DNA from 3 places in the Halomonas sp. AOP13-D3-9 genome. Region 2 is predicted to be linked to each of the others. Evidence: predicted binding sites of a transcription regulator. Region 2 holds the regulator's gene; each other region holds the start of a gene.

Region 1 (4,171 bases), on a different contig from region 2:
GCTGGATACGCACTTCGGCGGCACCGGCCGCCAGGGCAGTTAGCCACTGGTCATGGCCCGCTGCGCCCAGCTCTTCAAGCGGTGCGTCAATAATATGGCCTGCGGGCACGACACCCGCAGCGCGCTCAGCGTCCTGGGAATCATGGGTAATAAAGCGCAGTACCGGCGCCTGACCACCGGCTTCGCGATAGGCGCCCAGCCAAGCGGAGAGGGTATCCTGCTGGCGGCGGGTTTCAGGTAGGCGGAATTCGATAGCGCCAGTGGGACAGGCGCTGGTGCAACTGCCGACGCCTTGGCAGAGAAAGGGGTCAATTTCGATATGCGACTCAATCCGCCCCTTAATGCTGGAGATGGCATCCGCGGGGCAAACATCCAAACAGCGGGTACAGCCGATATTGCCGCTAGTGGAGTGGGCACATAGGTCACTATTAACTTGAAAGTAGCGCGGCTTGTCGAATTCGCCCACCAGCCCGACAAAATCGTCGAGGGTGTCGCTGCGTTGCTCAACGCTCTGCCACTCCATCACCACATAACCTGGCGGTGGCAGTTCCCAGCGCTGGGTGTGAGTAGCCGCAGCAAGGTCGAGAATGAGGTCAAAGCCGTCGCGTTCTATCAGCGCGCGGGCAAGATTCAGCGCTGAATCGCCGTCATCAAGCTGGACACTAAAGGCTCCCAGATAACCGTTAATACGCAGCTGGCTGAGCTGGTCGCGGGTCAATGTTTGGCTTATCAGCGGCTCGCTAGACCCGGGGGCATCGGCAGCGTCACTCCCTTTATCGGTAACTAGCAGCGTCAACGATGCCAAGCCGCGACCCTGGAGCGCACGAGCGGCTGGATAAACGTCGTCTGCCGACCCTATTAACAGCGCATGACCGCGGCTGTGATAGGTCACATTGGCTGGCGTTAAATTAGCGGGCCAGGAGATACGCTGGCGTACCGATTCCCGAGCCTCAGCATTACGCTGGTCGTCTATCGACGCCAGTTGGATTCGTTGGTTCATGCGTTCTCACGGTCAGTGAATAATTCTTATTATAATTTTGAGTTATATTATTTAACTATTGTGGCATAACAATGCATTGAAGCTAAGTTCAGCGTATGGCGAAATTCGATATTTGCCAACCTGATTACCGTCAACGCTGCCAACGCTGGCGACATATCGCATGCTCAAAATATTGATTTTTAAAAGTTTAACGCCATTCTCATGTTTTCGTCTTAGGGCTAGATAAATAATCAGACTGGTCGTCTAGCGAAGCATTTTTTTCAGTGTTGTCACTATCAGTGAGTGTTGAGGGTTCGGCCCGCTCGTCGGCAGCTACTTCTTTTGGGGGTTCGGATTCGTCTAATGTTTTATCAACCGCCTCTTCCACTTTGTGGGTCCAACGGCGCAGTTTACTGGCGAGCTCGGATCCCATGGGCTTCAACAGTTTATTATAGTCGGCGTCGTAGTCATCCAGGCCGTCGCGGACGTTGTAGTTGCCGGTTGCCCATAGCCGTTTCAATGCTTGCCTGCGTAAAGGGCCACTGACGCCCGGTGCCATAAAGGCGCTGAAGTCGCTGCCCGCGGCCAATGTATCTGGGTCAGGCAAGGTATGATCGAGGCTGCCTGGTTCTGGCGCTCGTTTTGGTTCTTGCGGTGTTTCAGATGCGGGTTGCGGCTGCTCGGCCTCATGATAAGCCGCAGCATCCGACTCCACGGACGCTTCATCACTGGGTGCGCCCGCGGTTGGCTCGTCCTCTTGCGTTGGTACATTACGCTTCAGCCGCGACCAGCGCTCTAAACGACTCATTCTGGCTGCTCCTTAGTGGGCATCTCTTTGGCGCGCCCTGCCCCTTTACGCTTTTTCTTGCGCATCTCCAGCGGCGCCTCGCCATGACGGGCAAGGTAGCTCTCAATCCATACCTGAATAGCCATGGGCATTGGCGATTCCAGCACCTGCTGTTCGCCGTCCATCCAGCCCGCCGCGACGTCCTGGCTGGCGGTGATCGCATCCGGCTTGGGCGTTTGGCCGGTAAAGCCCGCTCGCACAAATAGCCGTGGCGTCTTAGAGGTTAGGTTGAAACGGTAGGCTGCACGCTCTGTCATCGACAGCTGCAGATTAAGTACATTCTCGCCCTGGTCGCCCAGTGTAAGCTCAACAATACGCCACTGGGTCAGCGTAAAACTTTTCACCTGCTTGGGCTCGGCCACCAAGGTAATACTGATTGGGCGTAGGTTATCACTCATATATTTAAAAACCCTGAACCTTGAATGGATGGCATTTGAAAGACCAATACTTGTTAGCATAGTACTTATTTGGATAGTACTTATGAGGATGGTACTTATCAGGATAGCGTTTGAATGGGTAGACAAGTAAGCATCTCCAGCGCCATCATCGTCAACCCTGTCGTTTTGCGAGAACCATTTCGCGAGGATTACCCATGCCTGCCCTTCAGCCCACCCTGCAGATAAGCCGAGCCCGCTTACCGGCCACCACCGAGATTAGTATCGTTGACGAGTATGGCGATGCACGCCAGCAGGCGATCGCCGCTGAAAGAGCGCTGACGGTGTACCTCAATAAACGTGAAATTGTCACGCTAATGACACTGGGCGACGATCCGGAAGCCTTAGTCGTGGGCTATCTGCGCAATCAAGGGCTATTGCGTGCAGCCAACGATTTACAGGCAGTGCAGGTCGACTGGGACGTCGAAGCGGCGGTAGTGATTACTCGTCACCTGCCCGAAGATTTAGAAGCACGCTTAAGCACCCGCACGGTCACCACCGGCTGCGGTCAGGGCACGGTATTTGGTAAACTGCTTGATCAAACCGCGCTGGCGACACTGCCGGATACCCAACTAGCCCAATCCACGCTCTATCAACTGCTGCAAAACCTTAACGCCTACAATGAGACGTATCGCAGCGCCGGGGCCGTTCACGGCTGCGCGCTCTGCCATCAAGCCAACGTGCTTGATTTTGTAGAGGACGTGGGGCGGCATAACGCGGTGGATACTTTAGCGGGACGCCAGTGGTTGCAGCAGGCGGACAGCGCCAGCGCAGATATCTTCTACACCACCGGACGACTGACGTCTGAGATGGTGCTGAAAGTGGCGCAAATGGGTATTAGCGTGCTGGTATCGCGCTCTGGCGTTACTCAAAAAGGCGTTGAACTGGCCGAGCGCTTTGGGGTGATGCTGATCGCCCGCGCCAAAGGCCGCCACTTCCAAGCGATCAATACCCACAGCCGCTTAACGCTGGACGCTATTCCAGCGAAGCCATCGCATGCCCGGTCATCTAGCCAAGCAAGCTTAACAAAAGAGACAAGCCCATGATTCCTACCCACGAACTCACCGGCATGATTCTCGCAGGCGGCGAAGGTCGCCGGATGGGCGGTCGCGACAAAGGGCTTGAGCCGTTCGCGGGTCTGCCGCTCGTCGGCCATGTAGTGAAACGCCTTAAAGACCAGGTAGCCGAGCTGCTGATTAATGCCAACCGAAATGCCGACGCCTACCAGTTTTTTGCTGATCGTGTGATTGCTGATCAAGTAATGGACGATGAGGAAGGCGGCTTTAAAGGCCCGTTGATGGGCATCTATAGTGGCTTAAGGGCGGCAAAAACCCCCTGGTTACTGGTGGCCCCCTGTGATTCTCCCGCCCTACCCGATGATTTAGTGGCGCGCATGGTAGAAGGTATTGCGTCTGAGCACGGCGAGCATGACATCGCCGTAGCCTTTGACGGTGAACGGCTGCACCCCGTCGTTGCGTTAATACGCACCTCGCTCGCCGATGATTTGGCTGCCACCCTTGCCGAAGGTGAGCGTAAAATTGACCGCTGGTACGCACGTCACGACTGGTGCCGGGTAGATATGTCGGACTGTCCTGATGCGTTTGCCAATCTGAATACCGAGGAGGAGAAGCTTCACTTGGAAGCGACGCTGCTGAATACCTCAGCGAAGGAGGTTCGATGACCCTCTCCTGCTTTGACCTGGGCGAACAGATGATTAGCGTGGAAGAAGCACGCCATGCGCTTGCCACCCTGATTGAACACCCGCTGGGCAGCGAAAGTATCCCTTTGGCGCAGGCCCACGGCCGCCGCTTGGCAGCAACCGTTCAAGCCCCCATTAACGTGCCGCAAAACACCAATGCGGCCATGGATGGCGTGGCGCTAGCCTTGCCAAAGAAAGGCGTTGGCGCCAAG
Region 2 (4,171 bases):
CCACCTGGCGAAGAGCTACAAGCGTCGTCGAGTGGTCAAAGACATCAATTTAGAGATCTCCCAAGGCAGTATTGTTGGCCTACTGGGCCCCAACGGCGCAGGGAAAACCACCTCGTTCTATATGATTGTCGGGCTGGTGAAATCCGATGCTGGCAAGGTCGGAATCGATGCGGTGGATTTAACCCGCGCGCCGATGCACGAGCGCGCAGCGGCGGGTATTGGCTACCTCCCCCAAGAGGCGTCTATTTTTCGCAAGCTCTCGGTTGCCGATAACATTATGGCGATACTCGAGACGCGCAAAGAGCTTGACCGCGCAGGACGCGCACAGCGCCTGGAAGCGCTACTCGAAGACTTTCATATCACCCACATTCGCGACAACCTTGGCATGAGCCTTTCGGGCGGTGAGCGCAGGCGTGTAGAAATTGCCCGCTCGCTGGCCACTGACCCTGCCTTTATTCTACTGGATGAGCCCTTTGCCGGCGTCGACCCTATTTCGGTAGGCGAGATCAAAACCATCATCCGTGCGCTGAAGCAGCGTCATATTGGCGTGCTGATCACCGATCACAACGTGCGTGAAACCCTCGATATTTGCGATATCGCCTATATCGTGGGTGATGGGCAAATCATTGCCAGCGGCTCACCCAGTGCCATTCTCGATAATCAGAAGGTCAGAGACGTATATCTGGGCGCTGATTTTCGCCTTTAAACTGATCAACTGTGCCGACAATTATCGCCTGCCCTTAAACCTATTTTTTGGTTCTGTAAATAGCGCTCTGCAACAACTTTACTACCAATGGCATGCTTATTGCACTTGCACCGGGCACTCACTCGCACTAGGGTGGAGCATTCTGATTAACGAGTGGTTCTCAGATGGTCATGAAAGCTTCTCTCCAACTGCGTATCGGCACACAGCTGACCATGACGCCCCAGTTGCAACAGGCGATTGCGCTGTTGCAACTCTCGACGCTGGACCTTCGTCAAGAAATTCAGCAGGCCCTAGATGCCAATCCCATGCTGGAGCAGGAAGATGAATTTGATGAGCAGGCTGTCAGCGAGCCTAAAGAGGAAGAGTGGTCAGAAAGCATCCCCACTGAACTCTCGGTAGATAGCGACTGGTCAGATACCTATCAGGATATGGGTAGCCAGGGCGGCAGCAGCAGCGAAGGCCCCGACTTTGAGCGTCAGGCGGCCGGACAAAGCCTGCATGGGCACCTACTGTGGCAACTCGCCATGACCGACTTTAGCGCTCGCGAACAGCTTGTCGCAGAGAGCCTAATCGACGCGCTCGATGCGAACGGCTACTTAACCCAGCCGCTTAACGATATCCGTGAGGGCCTGCGCGCCCAGGGCGTTGACGGGCTTAGCCAGCGCGAAGTGGAAACCATTCTGCTCAAACTCCAGCAGTTTGAGCCGACCGGCATCTTTGCCCGCGACCTGCGTGAATGCCTGATGCTGCAGCTCGCCGCCCTGCCCGATGATACGCCGCTACTGGTTCCCGCCCGCCGCCTAGTGCGGCAGTTCCTTGAAGCGCTTGGCAAGGATGACATGCGTCTGCTAAAGCGCCGCCTGGGGCTCGATGACCAACAGCTGGCCGATGTCATCCTACTTATTCGCAGCCTCGACCCTCGCCCAGGCAGCGCCTACGGCGACACCGATGACAGCTATGTAACCCCCGACCTGGTCGTCCGCCACGATAACGAAGGCTGGCATTTAGAACTCAACCCAGAGGCCCTGCCACGGCTGCGTATTCAGCCCGACTACGCCAGCTTGATTAAGCGTGCGGACAAAAGCGATGACAACCAGTTTCTCAAAGAGCACCTCCAGGAAGCACGCTGGCTGATTAAGAGCCTCTCGAGCCGTAACGATACGCTGCTGCGCGTGGGGCGCGAAATCATCACCCGCCAGATTGGCTTTTTAGAGCACGGTGAAGAAGCCATGAAGCCGCTGATACTGGCCGATATTGCCGAAGCTGTGGAGATGCACGAATCGACGATTTCACGGGTCACGACGCAAAAATATATCCATACCCCCCGGGGCGTGTTCGAGCTCAAGTACTTTTTCTCAAGTCAGGTAAGCGGTCAAGATGGCGACAGTCACTCCAGCACCGCCATCCGCGCGCGACTCAAGAAATTGATTCAAGAGGAGCCACCCGGCAAGCCGCTCTCAGACAGCCGCTTGGTCACGCTATTAGGCGAAGGGGGGATTCAAGTGGCACGGCGTACGGTGGCTAAATATCGTGAGGCCATGGGCATTCCCTCCTCCAGTGAGCGGCGCCGTTTACGCTAGGTTATGTCGACGTTGCAGCGAATCTCTCGACAAGGGCTTTGCAACGCGGCAAAAAGGGTTACAATCGAAGTACAGTCCGATGGATAAGGAGCACGTCAATGCAAGTAAATATCACTGGTCATCACGTAGAACTGACTGACGCCTTGCGTGACTATGTCAACGAAAAGCTTGAGCGTGTAGAGCGCCATTACGACAATATAACCACGGTGCAAGTCACCTTATCAGTGGAGAAAGAGCGCCAGCAGGCCGCTTGTACGCTGCACGCCGCAGGTGCTGACTTACATGCGGAAGCCCTCGACAGTGATATGTACGCCGCTATCGACGCCCTAGCGGATAAAATCGACCGTCAACTCGTTAAACACAAGGAAAAAGCACAAGCTCGCGCCCAAGGCGCAGGTGTGCGTTAATTCAATGACGTTGGAAACCATACTCCCCCCGGAGCGCGTTCTGTTTGACGTACCCGGGGGCAGCAAAAAAAGGGTGCTGGAGTTTTACAGCACCTTTATCGCGCAAAATATCCCCAGCCTGGACAGCCAAGAAGTGTTTAGCCGTTTAATCGGCCGCGAGCGCTTAGGCAGTACCGGTATTGGTAACGGTGTGGCTATTCCTCATGCGCGTAGCCCCCACTGCAACGCTCCTATCGCTGGTTTTTTAAAACTCTCAGAAGCGATTGATTTTGACGCTATCGACGGTGACCCGGTAGATCTGGTGTTTGTCCTGCTGGTACCCGAAGAGGCAGATGACACGCACCTCTCTCTGCTCGGCCAAGTAGCGACCATCATGAATGATGCGGATACACGCCAGCAGCTGCGTAAAGCAGCCAGTCAGCGAGAGCTACTTGAGCTGATTACCGCCAAAATTCGTGAGCAATCCGCGTAAAGATCTTCAAACCTGTTTTAAGGTTCATTATGGCAGGTAATGTTTTGCTCACCACCCTCAACGCAGCTTGACCAAAGCAAAGAGAGACTCTATGCAACTGGTGATCATTAGCGGCCGCTCCGGGTCAGGCAAATCTATCGCTCTACAGGCGCTGGAAGATCTTGGCTATTATGCCATTGATAACCTCCCCGCTATGCTGCTGGGCTCGTTGGTGGACGAATTACGCGACCAGGGTGACCGTGCTCACTTGGCGGTCAGTATTGATGCCCGTAATTTGCCGGGAGCGCTGGAGCGCCTACCGTCTTTGTTAGAAGAGTTGCGCCAGCGTAAAATCGATTTTCAAGTTATTTACTTGACCACCGATGCCCGTATCCTGCTTGAGCGTTACTCCGCTACCCGGCGACGCCATCCGCTGACTCGGGATAGCGAGATGACCCTGGAAGAGGCGATCAACAAAGAAGAGGAGACGCTGGAGGATATTCGCGATCTCGCCGATCTATTGATCGATACATCACGCTTATCGGTACACGATTTGCGCCGTCGCATTACCGACCAGGTAGCGCACCAGCGCCGCGATAAGCTAACGCTGACCCTTGAGTCGTTTGGTTATAAACGCGGCGTTCCGTTAGACGCTGATTTGGTCTTCGACGTGCGCTGTCTGCCGAATCCTTACTGGGACCCAACGCTACGCCAGTTCACCGGCCGCGACGCTGAGATTGTGGCTTTTTTGAGCGGCTATCCCATTGTTGACGCCATGAGCGACGACATTCTGGCTTGGCTAGAGCGTTGGCTACCCGCTTACCAGAATAGCCAACGCAGCTACATGACTATCGCGATTGGCTGCACCGGTGGCCAACACCGCTCGGTCTATATGGTCGAGAAGCTGGCAGAAAGGCTGGCCACCAGCATGGGCGACGTTCAACTACGCCATCGTGAGCTGGGGCTGCACTACACCTTAAGCGATCAGCCGGCGGCTCCTCTCCTCAGCGCTACTCCAAACAACGAG
Region 3 (4,171 bases), on a different contig from region 2:
GTTGGTGGCCCCGCTACTCTCCAAGGTGGCCGTTAGCTTTGGCCCTTCCGAGTACTTTGCACTGATGGTGCTGGGCTTAACCGCCGTGGTCTCGCTGTCGGATAAATCGTTGATCAAGGGGCTGATAGCTGCTGTTGTTGGGGTGATTATTTCGATCGTGGGTATCGATATGCAGACCGGTACCGAGCGCTTTACCTTCGGCTCCGTTCAGCTCCTCGACGGTATCGACTTCCTGGTGGTGGCGCTGGGGATTTTTGCCCTCGCCGAGGTGTTCTATATGCTGCTGCGCGGTGGTGGTGGCAAAGAGGCACCCCGCAATGCGATTGGCTCGCTGAAACTGACCCGTAGCGAAGTCAGAGAGATTGCAGGCCCGGTTGGCCGCAGCTCGGTGCTGGGTTTCTTCACCGGTGTATTGCCAGGCGCAGGAGCGACCATTGGTTCCTTCCTGGGCTACAGCATGGAAAAACGCATTGCCAAAGATGGCGACACCTTTGGGCAGGGGAATATTAAGGGTGTGGCGGCGCCGGAAGCGGCTAACAACGCCGCTTGTACCGGCTCCTTTGTGCCACTGCTGACCCTGGGTGTACCGGGCTCGGGCACCACCGCCGTTCTGCTTGGCGCACTGCTGGTTATGGGGGTCAACCCTGGCCCGATGATGCTGGAGCAGCGCCCGGACGTGTTCTGGGGCGTGGTGGCTAGTATGTATATCGGCAATATCTTCCTGCTGGTGCTTAACCTGCCGCTGATCCCGCTGATTGCCAAGATTCTTGATCTGCCCAAGCCGCTGTTGTTATCGCTGATTTTGATCTTTTGCATGATCGGCGTTTACGGAATGAGCTTCAGCATATTTGACCTGCTGTTACTGCTTGGCTTTGGGCTGGTCGGCCTGGGTATGCGCTTGTTTGGCTTCCCCGCAGCGCCGCTGATTCTAGCGCTGATTCTGGGCAACATTATGGAAGAGTCCATGCGCCGTGCGCTGCAGATCTCCGGTGGCGACTGGATGACCTTTATCGACAAGCCTATCTCGCTTGGTCTGCTGGTGGTGGCCTTGCTGTCGCTAGGCTTACCATTACTGAAAAAGCGCCGTAAGAAAGTTCCACCCGACGTGGCTGTTTAACGCCGCGATTTAAAGGGTGGATAGCGAGGAGCCTTGGTGATGCCAAGGCTCCTTTTTTTAACTGCTTTTTAACTGACAACAAAGAGTGAGTTGTAACTAATAAGTAAGTGTTACGTTACTGATCTGTATTCAAAAAGCTCAAGTACTTAGTTGGTGCACTGGATTTTATTGGTGCATTGAGAGAGTGCTTTAGATGCGTTCTTGTGCTTTATTTTGGTGCATGCGGTGAGTGTTGAGATTTTCTGTTGATTATTAAGTGGCTGATTAAAGAGCTATAAGACAACTTTGTGTCAATCTGGCGCATCCCTTGCAGGTGTTAATGGCTAGTGGACGTATTGGGGAGCTAACACAACAACCCCAAGTGCGAAGCCAATCATCAAGCCTCGGTCATAACAAACCCCAGCCATAAGGGGTGCAAGGAGATTAACAATGAACACTCTCAAACGCTCGACACACTCCCGCCCATTCCTATCACGTGGCCGTTTCGCGACCGCTTTACTGACCGCCGCCGTGATGGGGGCCAGCACCCAGGTCATCGCCCAAGATGATGACCCGATCAAAGTTGGTATCCTGCACTCCCTCTCCGGCACCATGGCGATCAGTGAAACGGTTCTTAAAGACACCGTCGAAATGCTGATCGAACAGCAGAACGAAGCCGGTGGTTTGCTGGGCCGCCAGCTAGAAGCCGTGGTAGTCGACCCCGCCTCTAACTGGCCGCTATTTGCCGAACGCGCGCGTGAACTGCTGGCCCAAGAAGAAGTCGACGTTATTTTCGGCAACTGGACCTCGGTTTCCCGTAAAGCGGTGCTACCGGTCGTCGAAGAGCTCAACGGTTTGTTGTTCTACCCCGTGCAGTATGAAGGTGAAGAGTCCTCTGAAAACGTCTTCTACACCGGCGCCGCGCCTAACCAGCAGGCCATTCCTGCGGTTGAATACCTGATCAACGAAGTGGGTATCGAACGCTTTGCGCTAGTCGGTACTGACTATGTCTATCCGCGCACCACCAACCGCATCCTCGAAGCCTTCCTTAAGGATGAACACGGCATCGCGGATGAGGACATCATGGTTAACTACACGCCGTTCGGTCACTCTGATTGGCAGAACATCGTAGCGGAGATTCGTCGTTTCGGTGAAGAGGGTAAACCCACCGCGGTGATTTCAACGGTTAACGGCGACGCCAACGTGCCGTTCTATACCGAGCTCTCTAACCAGGGTATCGACGCTGCGGATATTCCGGTTATCGCCTTCTCTGTGGGCGAGCAGGAACTGACCGGTATTGATACGGGCCCGCTGGTAGGTCACTTGGCCGCCTGGAACTACTTCATGAGCGTCGATAACGACGACAACTACGACTTTATCGACGCCTGGATTGAGTACACCGGCGACGATATGGCGGTCACTAACGACCCGATGGAAGCGCACTACATTGGCTTCAATATGTGGGCCGAAGCGGTTCGCAAAGCGGGCACTACGGACGTCGATACGGTGAAAGACGCCATTATCGGTGTGACCGTGCCTAACCTCTCTGGCGGCTATGCGGCCATGATGCCTAACCACCACATCACCAAGCCGGTGCTGATTGGTGAGATTCAGGATAACGGCCAGTTCGATATCGTTTGGCAAACACCGTCTACCGTGGCGGGCGATGCCTGGTCTGACTACCTGCCTGGCTCGCGTGACCTAATTGCCGATTGGCGCAAGCCGATGGAGTGCGGCAACTTCAACGTCGTGAACGGCTCGTGCGGTGGCAGCACCGCAGCAGAAGAAGCCGAAGCAGCACTCGCTGAGTAAATACTCATCTACTGAGTAACTACCAATCCCTCGCCACCTGGCTTGAGCCGGGTGGCGAGGGAGCACGCTACCTCCCCCTTTTAGATAACTGATTTAAATAACTGAAGGAAGAACCCCATGAGGCGTTTCCTTTCCTTAGGGCTCCTGTGTCTACTGTTGTTGAGCATTACAGTGACAGCCCAAGCACAAACGAGCTCCACGGCGAGCAGTGCCGATGATACCGCCGCTCTCGAGCTGTTAGAGGCGCTGGACGTTGAGTCTTACACCGCCAAAGGCGAAGCGATTACCGCTATTTTGCAAAGCGATGACGAGCGCGCCCGTGACTGGCTACAGGCCCTGCTGGATGGCCGCTTACAGCGCACCGAAGACGGCCGGTTCGTGCTGGTGCTTGAGAACCGCGGCCGTGACTGGCCGGTGGCCGATGTATTAACCGGCGAAGCGCTGGGCGAGATGTCCCGTCGCGACCTGGAGCGTGTTGGTATCAACAACAACCTACGCAATCAACTGCGTAGCGCTATCGCGGTGGTTGATCTCTACTCGCCTAACGTTGAACGCCGCCGCACGTCGGCCGAGCGTCTGTTAGGTGAAGTAGACGGTGAGCTGGTGCCCACTCTCGAAGAATTGATTGCGCAGGAAGAGGACGAACAGGTGCGCTATCGGTTGACCCAGGCCGTGGCGATTTATCGTGCTGAAGCGGGTGAAATGGCGGGCGTTGAAGCGCTGGATGGCAGCCTGCACCCGCGCTCTCGTGTGGCCCTGAGTCGAGCAGCTAATGGCGACGACCCGGTGGTTGCTAACGCCGCAGCGGCCTCTTTGGCGGGCATTGAGCAGCAGCTCAAAATCAACCGCGGCCTGGAAACCCTCTATTTCGGTTTAAGCCTTGGCTCGGTGCTGGTGCTCGCGGCCATTGGCCTGGCGATCACTTTCGGCGTCATGGGCGTGATCAATATGGCCCACGGCGAGCTAATGATGCTGGGCGCCTACACCACTTGGGCGATGCAGCAACTATTACCCGGCCAACCAGGGCTGGCGCTGATTTTGTCGATTCCCGCAGGCTTTATGGTTGCCGCCTTAGCAGGTGTGGCGATCGAGCGCGGCGTGATTCAGTTCCTCAAGGGCCGCCCGCTGGAAACCCTGCTGGCGACCTTTGGTATCAGTTTGATTCTGCAGCAGCTGGTGCGCACGGTAATTTCTCCGCTCAACCGTACCGTCATCACCCCCGAGTGGATGAGCGGTTCGCTAGTGGTGAACGATGCGCTCTCA

The links. Region 2 encodes sigma-54, which starts transcription at its own class of promoters, with help from an activator protein. Its sites were predicted from a motif close to TGGCACNNNNNTTGCTNT; they were not measured.
Region 1: the regulator sigma-54 is predicted to act here: its motif matches at 2,352-2,369, upstream of ACT3UM_RS01375 (DUF3305 domain-containing protein).
Region 3: the regulator sigma-54 is predicted to act here: its motif matches at 1,414-1,431, upstream of urtA (urea ABC transporter substrate-binding protein).

Annotation. Positions count from the first base shown of each region.
Region 1 is NZ_JBQSYH010000001.1:292,715-296,885, reverse strand. It holds gene ACT3UM_RS01385 (4Fe-4S dicluster domain-containing protein) at 1-1,000, opposite strand, end outside; gene ACT3UM_RS01380 (DUF3306 domain-containing protein) at 1,200-1,787, opposite strand; gene ACT3UM_RS01375 (DUF3305 domain-containing protein) at 1,784-2,224, opposite strand; gene ACT3UM_RS01370 (formate dehydrogenase accessory sulfurtransferase FdhD) at 2,419-3,306, shown strand; gene mobA (molybdenum cofactor guanylyltransferase MobA) at 3,303-3,941, shown strand; gene moeA (molybdopterin molybdotransferase MoeA) at 3,938-4,171, shown strand, end outside.
Region 2 is NZ_JBQSYH010000005.1:269,016-273,186, reverse strand. It holds gene lptB (LPS export ABC transporter ATP-binding protein) at 1-706, shown strand, start outside; gene ACT3UM_RS07775 (RNA polymerase factor sigma-54) at 871-2,286, shown strand; gene hpf (ribosome hibernation-promoting factor, HPF/YfiA family) at 2,385-2,693, shown strand; gene ACT3UM_RS07765 (PTS sugar transporter subunit IIA) at 2,698-3,165, shown strand; gene rapZ (RNase adapter RapZ) at 3,257-4,171, shown strand, end outside.
Region 3 is NZ_JBQSYH010000008.1:165,988-170,158, reverse strand. It holds gene ACT3UM_RS10850 (tripartite tricarboxylate transporter permease) at 1-1,117, shown strand, start outside; gene urtA (urea ABC transporter substrate-binding protein) at 1,547-2,908, shown strand; gene urtB (urea ABC transporter permease subunit UrtB) at 3,026-4,171, shown strand, end outside.